Regions from separate parts of the Escherichia sp. MAL-1 genome, predicted to be linked through region 2. Evidence: predicted binding sites of a transcription regulator. Region 2 holds the regulator's gene; the other holds the start of a gene.
The links. Region 2 encodes ArgR, which controls arginine synthesis, uptake and breakdown. Its sites were predicted from a motif close to ANTGAATAAAAATACANT; they were not measured.
Positions count from the first base shown of each region.

Region 1: argC (N-acetyl-gamma-glutamyl-phosphate reductase) is a predicted target of ArgR. The motif match lies at 2,281-2,298, and genes of this name have one in related genera.

Region 1 is NZ_CM129609.1:4,673,024-4,677,239, reverse strand. Features, by position in the region: gene ppc (phosphoenolpyruvate carboxylase) at 1-730, opposite strand, end outside; gene argE (acetylornithine deacetylase) at 1,082-2,233, opposite strand; gene argC (N-acetyl-gamma-glutamyl-phosphate reductase) at 2,387-3,391, shown strand; gene argB (acetylglutamate kinase) at 3,399-4,175, shown strand.
Region 2 is NZ_CM129609.1:498,722-502,937, forward strand. Features, by position in the region: gene aaeB (p-hydroxybenzoic acid efflux pump subunit AaeB) at 1-780, shown strand, start outside; gene ACU8XX_RS02430 (barstar family protein) at 872-1,144, shown strand; gene yhcN (peroxide/acid stress response protein YhcN) at 1,200-1,463, opposite strand; gene argR (transcriptional regulator ArgR) at 1,828-2,298, opposite strand; gene mdh (malate dehydrogenase) at 2,733-3,671, shown strand; gene degS (outer membrane-stress sensor serine endopeptidase DegS) at 3,733-4,216, opposite strand, start outside.

The DNA.
Region 1 (4,216 bases), 760 kb from region 2:
GTACCGGAACAAATTCGACGGGCAGTTTGTAGCCGAGATTCTCTTCCAGTTGTTCGTTCAGTTCGCGCAGGTAATTCGGTACGCCTTGCCACAGGCTGTTTTCTACTACGGCAAAGCCCCATTTGGCTTCATCTACCGGGCTTGGACGCAGCTTACGGATTTCATCGGTATGCCATGACTGGGCGATCAACTGGCGCAGGCGACGCATCAGCTGGTTGTGTTCGTAGTCAGCGATATCTTTGTTATCGAGCTGTTTTAAACAGGCGTTCACTTCCACCATTTTGTGGATCAGTGTACGACGGGTAATTTCGGTTGGGTGAGCCGTGAGGACCAGTTCCAGCGACAGCGATTCCACTGCTTTTTTGATGGTGTCTTCGCTCAGTTCCGGCTGGTTTTTCAGTTTACGCAGGGTGCGGGCGATCACTTCCGGGTTGCTGGCAGCTTCGCCTTTCGGCGAAATGCTGTGGTATTGCTCGGCGGTGTTGGCCAGGTTCAGGAACTGACTAAACGCACGCGCAACGGGCAGCAGCTCGTCGTTCGACAAATTTTGTAAGGTGGTGAGCAACTCCTGGCGGTTAGCATCATTGCCAGCGCGTGAAGATTTCGACAACTTACGGATAGTTTCTACGCGTTCAAGAATGTGTTCTCCCAACGCATCCTTGATGGTTTCTCCCAGCACTTTGCCGAGCATACTGACATTACTACGCAATGCGGAATATTGTTCGTTCATATTACCCCAGACACCCCATCTTATCGTTTGATAGCCCTGTATCCTTCACGTCGCATTGGCGCGAATATGCTCGGGCTTTGCTTTTCGTCGTCTTTTATAAAGCCACGTAAAAGCGGTGACGTCAAATGCTGCGAAATCGCTTCAGCAAACGAATAAATAGCAGGAATTTACGTCATTAAATTCACGACGCTTTAAATAAGCGTAACTTATGGAAATGTTAAAAAATCGCCATACATAACACCAAAGGTGTAGGTCGGATAAGATGCGCAAGCATCGCATCCGACATTATTGCGGCACAGGAGTTTGGCAACGGTGCCGGATGCGGCGCGAGCGCCTTATCCGGCCTACGTTTTAATGCCAGCAAAAATGGTGAATTACCTGGATAATCAACTCACGGGTGGGTTTAATAAACCGCGTCTCCAGATATTCATCAGGCTGATGAGCTTGATTGATGGAACCCGGACCGAGCACCAGCGTCGGGCATAACGTTTGAATAAACGGCGCTTCGGTACAGTAATTCACCACTTCGGTTTTTGCTCCGAGCAATTTCTCAACCACTTCAACCAGTTGATGATTCGGTGGGCATTCATAGCCAGGGATCGGCGGATGCAGCTCGTCGACCGTCAGACGACCCGGCCAGCGTTCGCTCACCGGAGCCAATGCATCGTTGAGCAAACCATTAAGTTCATTGAGTGTCATGCCAGGCAGCGGACGAATATCCATATGCAACTCACAGCAAGCGCAAATACGGTTAGAAGCGTCGCCACCGTGAATATGCCCGAGGTTGAGCGTAGGGTATGGCACGGTAAACGCTTCGTAGTGATAACGTTCTTTCAGGTTATCGCGCAATTGCAAAATATGCCCGATGGCGTCGTGCATTAGTTCGATAGCGTTAACTCCGCGTGCTGGATCGCTGGAGTGCCCCGACTGGCCCTGAATACGGATGGCGTTAGAGATATGACCTTTATGTGCGCGTACCGGTTGTAGTGACGTCGGTTCGCCAATGATGGCGCAATCCGGGCGCAGGGCGGTAGTTTCGGCAAAATAACGCGCTCCGGCCATACTGGTTTCTTCATCAGCAGTCGCCAGAATGTAGAGCGGTTTTTTCAGTTTCGTGACGTCGACATCGCGTAGCGCATCAAGGATAAACGCAAAAAAGCCTTTCATGTCGGCGGTGCCTAAGCCGTAAAGCTTGCCGTCATGCTCCGTCAGTGTAAACGGATCGCGCGTCCAGCGACCGTCATCAAATGGCACCGTATCGGTATGCCCCGCCAGCAACAAGCCGCCAGCCCCCTGTCCGATACTTGCCAGCATATTGAATTTGTTGCGAGTTCCTGGAACAGGCTGCACTTCCACATTGAAGCCCAAATCTTTAAACCAGTCCGCCAGCAGAGTGATTAAATCTGCATTGCTTTGATCGAGTGCCTCTTCCGTGGCGCTTATTGAAGGTGTGGCAATCAGAGCGCGGTAAATCTCGATAAATGGCGGTAATTTGTTTTTCATTGTTGACACACCTCTGGTCATGATAGTATCAATATTCATGCAGTATTTATGAATAAAAATACACTAACGTTGAGCGTAATAAAACCCACCAGCCGTAAGGTGAATGTTTTACGTTTAACCTGGCAACCAGACATAAGAAGGTGAATAGCCCCGATGTTGAATACGCTGATTGTGGGTGCCAGCGGCTACGCTGGCGCAGAGCTAGTGACCTATGTAAATCGCCATCCGCATATGAACATAACCGCTTTGACTGTTTCAGCGCAAAGCAATGATGCGGGAAAGTTAATCTCCGATTTGCATCCGCAGCTAAAAGGCATCGTTGATCTGCCGTTGCAGCCGATGTCGGATATCAGCGAGTTTAGCCCAGGGGTGGACGTAGTGTTTCTCGCCACCGCCCATGAAGTTAGCCACGATTTAGCGCCGCAGTTTCTTGAAGCGGGCTGCGTGGTGTTCGACCTTTCCGGCGCGTTTCGTGTTAACGACGCCACCTTCTATGAAAAATATTACGGCTTTACCCATCAATACCCGGAACTGTTGGAACAGGCAGCCTACGGTCTGGCGGAGTGGTGCGGTAATAAATTAAAAGAAGCGAATTTGATTGCGGTGCCGGGCTGTTATCCGACGGCGGCACAGCTGGCGCTGAAACCGTTGATTGATGCCGATCTTCTTGACCTCAATCAGTGGCCGGTGATCAACGCCACCAGCGGCGTGAGCGGTGCAGGGCGTAAAGCGGCCATTTCAAACAGCTTTTGTGAAGTTAGCCTGCAACCGTATGGCGTCTTTACTCATCGCCATCAACCAGAGATCGCCACACACCTCGGTGCTGACGTTATCTTCACCCCACATCTGGGCAATTTCCCGCGCGGCATTCTCGAAACCATTACCTGCCGCCTGAAATCGGGTGTGACCCAGGCGCAAGTCGCGCAAGTGTTACAGCAGGCGTATGCCCATAAACCGCTGGTGCGGCTGTATGACAAAGGCGTTCCGGCGCTGAAAAATGTCGTTGGGCTGCCATTTTGCGATATCGGGTTTGCCGTTCAGGGCGAGCATCTGATTATTGTGGCGACCGAAGACAACTTACTGAAAGGCGCGGCGGCACAAGCGGTACAGTGCGCCAATATTCGTTTCGGCTATGCGGAAACGCAGTCTCTTATTTAAGGGTGCAATGATGAATCCATTAATTATCAAACTGGGCGGCGTACTGCTGGATAGTGAAGAGGCGCTGGAACGTCTGTTTAGCGCACTGGTGAATTATCGTGAGTCACATCAGCGTCCGCTGGTGATTGTGCACGGCGGCGGTTGCGTGGTGGATGAGCTGATGAAAGGGCTGAATCTGCCGGTGAAAAAGAAAAATGGCCTGCGGGTGACGCCTGCGGATCAGATAGACATTATCACCGGAGCACTGGCGGGAACGGCAAATAAAACCCTGTTGGCATGGGCGAAGAAACATCAGATTGCGGCCGTAGGTTTGTTTCTCGGTGACGGCGACAGCGTCAAAGTGACCCAGCTTGATGAAGAGTTAGGCCATGTTGGACTGGCGCAGCCAGGTTCGCCTAAGCTTATCAACTCCTTGCTGGAGAACGGTTATCTGCCGGTGGTCAGCTCCATTGGCGTAACAGACGAAGGGCAACTGATGAACGTCAATGCCGACCAGGCGGCAACGGCGCTGGCGGCAACGCTGGGCGCGGATCTGATTTTGCTCTCCGACGTCAGCGGCATTCTCGACGGCAAAGGGCAACGCATTGCCGAAATGACCGCCGCGAAAGCAGAACAACTGATTGAGCAGGGCATTATTACTGACGGCATGATAGTGAAAGTGAACGCGGCGCTGGATGCGGCCCGCACGCTGGGCCGTCCGGTAGATATCGCCTCCTGGCGTCATGCGGAGCAGCTTCCGGCACTGTTTAACGGTATGCCGATGGGTACGCGGATTTTAGCTTAAGTTTTGTTGGCCGGAGGCGCAGCTTTCCGGCATTGAATTTC
Region 2 (4,216 bases):
TTGCCGAATCCACGCATGGTGGCGATCGACTTTATCTACGGGACGCTGGCCGCGCTGCCGTTAGGGCTGCTCTACTTTTTGGTGATTATCCCTAATACCCAACAGAGCATGTTGCTGCTGTGTATTAGCCTGGCAGTGCTGGGATTCTTCCTCGGTATAGAAGTACAGAAACGGCGACTGGGCTCGATGGGGGCACTGGCCAGCACCATAAATATTATCGTGCTGGATAACCCGATGACTTTCCATTTCAGTCAGTTTCTCGACAGCGCATTAGGGCAAATCGTCGGCTGTGTGCTCGCGTTCACCGTTATTTTGCTGGTGCGGGATAAATCGCGCGACAGGACTGGACGTGTACTGCTTAATCAGTTTGTTTCTGCCGCTGTTTCCGCGATGACTACCAATGTGGCACGTCGTAAAGAGAACCACCTCCCGGCACTTTATCAGCAGCTGTTTTTGCTGATGAATAAGTTCCCAGGGGATTTGCCGAAATTTCGCCTGGCGCTGACGATGATTATCGCCCACCAGCGCCTGCGTGATGCGCCGATCCCGGTTAACGAGGATTTATCGGCGTTTCACCGACAAATGCGCCGCACAGCAGACCATGTGATATCTGCCCGTAGCGATGATAAACGTCGTCGGTACTTTGGTCAGTTGCTGGAAGAACTGGAAATCTACCAGGAAAAGCTACGCATCTGGCAAGCTCCACCGCAGGTGACGGAACCGGTTCATCGGCTGGCGGGGATGCTCCATAAGTATCAACATGCGTTGACCGATAGTTAAGTCAAAACCGACGCCAAAAGCGTCGGTTTTTTCATGGCTATACTTAGCGATGCACGGCAGAACTCGCCGCGAAACGTGACGGTGGCAACAGATGAATATTTATACCTTTGATTTTGATGAGATTGAGAGTCAGGAGGATTTTTATCGTGACTTTAGCCAAACCTTTGGTCTGGCGAAAGATAAGGTACGCGATCTCGACTCACTATGGGATGTGTTAATGAACGATGTCCTGCCGCTACCACTTGAGATTGAATTTGTTCATCTGGGAGAGAAAATGCGTCGCCGTTTTGGCGCGTTAATATTGCTGTTTGATGAGGCAGAGGAAGAGCTGGAAGGGCATTTGCGTTTTAATGTTCGTCATTAGCGCAAAAAAAAGCCCCCGAACCGGGGGCAATATCGTCGGACAAGACGATGAGGGTTTATTTGTACAGTTCAGCCGTAGCGTGCCAGGTGTCACCGCTACGAGCTTCAGTAATCTGGTAGGCCGTTGCGCCTTTCTCTTCCGCTTTTTTGTTCAGCATTTCACGCATATCCATTGGCGAAGACGCCACACCACTTACGGATACGGTCCCGATTGCTTCACGATTTTGTGCTTGTGCAGCATCAATGGAGTCGGCAGCGAATGCACCGAAAGAGAGAACAGAAAGTACGCTTAATGCAGCAACAGTGGTTTTGATTTTCATGATTTTTACCTCGACATAATCTTTTAGCTGGGCCTTTGTTTCGTGACCCATATCACAAAATCAAGTATACACTAATTATTGAGCTAATTAATACCGCGCTAACTGTTTCAGTTGATACTAAGTGTTAAAAATGTGAATTTTAATAACAAAAAAGAATTAAAAATACGGTTATTTATCGTTAATTCTAGTTTTTTCAATTAGATAATGAATTTTGCATAATGTGCTTTTTTTACCTTATGTATTCATTGTGTGAATGACATGTCGCAGTAAAACGCACTATTCGTTAAATTAATCGCAGGGGAAAGCAGGGGGTTGAGAGGGATAAGCAACATTTTCCCCGCCGCCAGAAGCGACGGGGCAGAGATTAAAGCTCCTGGTCGAACAGCTCTAAAATCGCTTCATACAGGTCTTTGACGGTGAAACCGTTAGCAGGGGTGGTAAAGATGGTGTCATCGCCAGCGATGGTGCCCAGAATACCTTCTGCTTTGCCCAGTGAGTCCAGCAGGCGAGCAATTAACTGCGCCGCGCCAGGGCTGGTATGAATCACGACAACTGCATCGTTGTAGTCGATATCCAGCACCAGATTTTTCAATGGACTGGAGGTGGTTGGTACACCCAGTTCAGCTGGCAGGCAGTAAACCATTTCCATTTTGGCATTGCGTGTACGTACAGCACCAAACTTGGTCAACATCCGCGAGACTTTAGACTGATTAATATTGTCAAAGCCTTGCTCCTGCAACGCGGCGACGATTTCGCCCTGGGAGCTAAATTTCTCTTCTTTAAGTAATGCTTTAAATGCTTTAACTAGTTCTTCTTGCTTAGCCGAGCTTCGCATAAGTCACCCGATATGGTGGTTGATACAACATTATTGTGCATACAGATGAATTTTTATGCAAACAGTCAGCCCTGAAGAAGGCTGAAATAATGTTATGAAAGAGCGGGATTTTATCAAATTTCGTTATTGAGAAACATGCCTGCGTCACGGCATGCAAATTCTGCTTAAAAGTAAATTAATTGTTATCAAATTGATGTTGTTTTGGCTGAACGGTAGGGTATATTGTCACCACCTGTTGGAATGTTGCGCTAATGCATAAGCGACTGTTAATTACGTAAGTTAGGTTCCTGATTACGGCAATTAAATGCATAAACGCTAAACTTGCGTGACTACACATTCTTGAGATGTGGTCATTGTAAACGGCAATTTTGTGGATTAAGGTCGCGGCAGCGGAGCAACATATCTTAGTTTATCAATATAATAAGGAGTTTAGGATGAAAGTCGCAGTCCTCGGCGCTGCTGGCGGTATTGGCCAGGCGCTTGCACTACTGTTAAAAACCCAACTGCCTTCAGGTTCAGAACTCTCTCTGTATGATATCGCTCCAGTGACTCCCGGTGTGGCTGTCGATCTGAGCCATATCCCTACTGCTGTGAAAATCAAAGGTTTTTCTGGTGAAGATGCGACTCCGGCGCTGGAAGGCGCAGATGTCGTTCTTATCTCTGCAGGTGTAGCGCGTAAACCGGGTATGGATCGTTCCGACCTGTTTAACGTTAACGCCGGCATCGTGAAAAACCTGGTACAGCAAGTTGCGAAAACCTGCCCGAAAGCGTGCATTGGTATTATCACTAACCCGGTTAACACCACAGTTGCGATTGCTGCTGAAGTGCTGAAAAAAGCCGGTGTTTATGACAAAAACAAACTGTTCGGCGTTACCACGCTGGATATCATTCGTTCCAACACCTTTGTTGCGGAACTGAAAGGCAAACAGCCAGGCGAAGTTGAAGTGCCGGTTATTGGCGGTCACTCTGGTGTTACCATTCTGCCGCTGCTGTCACAGGTTCCTGGCGTTAGTTTTACCGAGCAGGAAGTGGCTGATCTGACCAAACGTATCCAGAACGCGGGTACTGAGGTGGTTGAAGCGAAAGCCGGTGGCGGGTCTGCAACCCTGTCTATGGGCCAGGCAGCTGCACGTTTTGGTCTGTCTCTGGTTCGTGCACTGCAGGGCGAACAAGGCGTTGTCGAATGTGCCTACGTTGAAGGCGACGGTCAGTACGCCCGTTTCTTCTCTCAACCGCTGCTGCTGGGTAAAAACGGTGTAGAAGAGCGTAAATCTATCGGTACCCTGAGCGCATTTGAACAGAACGCGCTGGAAGGTATGCTGGATACGCTCAAGAAAGATATCGCCCTGGGCGAAGAGTTCGTTAATAAGTAATTGATTAGCGAATAATAAAAAACCGGAGCACAGACTCCGGTTTTTGTTTTGAGCACTCGACTTAATTGGTTGCCGGATATTCCTGAATGGTGACCTGCAGCGTTAACTGCTTATCATCACGCATCACTACAACCGGGATCACCGAACCAGGGCGAATTTCCGCCACCTGATCCATCGTCTCCAGAGCAGAGATGGCCGGTTTGTTATCCACCGAAATAATCAGATCGTTGACCTGAATACCCGCATTCGCCGCTGGGCCGTCAGGTGACACTTCATTAACCACGATCCCTTGCAGTTGATCTATACCACCGCTCTGCGCGTGCAGTGGTGCGATCTCGCGTCCGCCGATACCAATGTAGCCGCGGATCACGCGACCATCGCGGATCAGCTTATCCATAATTTTGGTTGCTAACTGGAAAGGAATCGCAAAGCCGATACCTTCCGGCGTTTCGCCATCGTTACTCTTATCAAACGACAGCGTGTTAATGCCCATCAGTTCTCCCAGCGAGTTCACCAGCGCGCCGCCAGAGTTACCGTGGTTAATG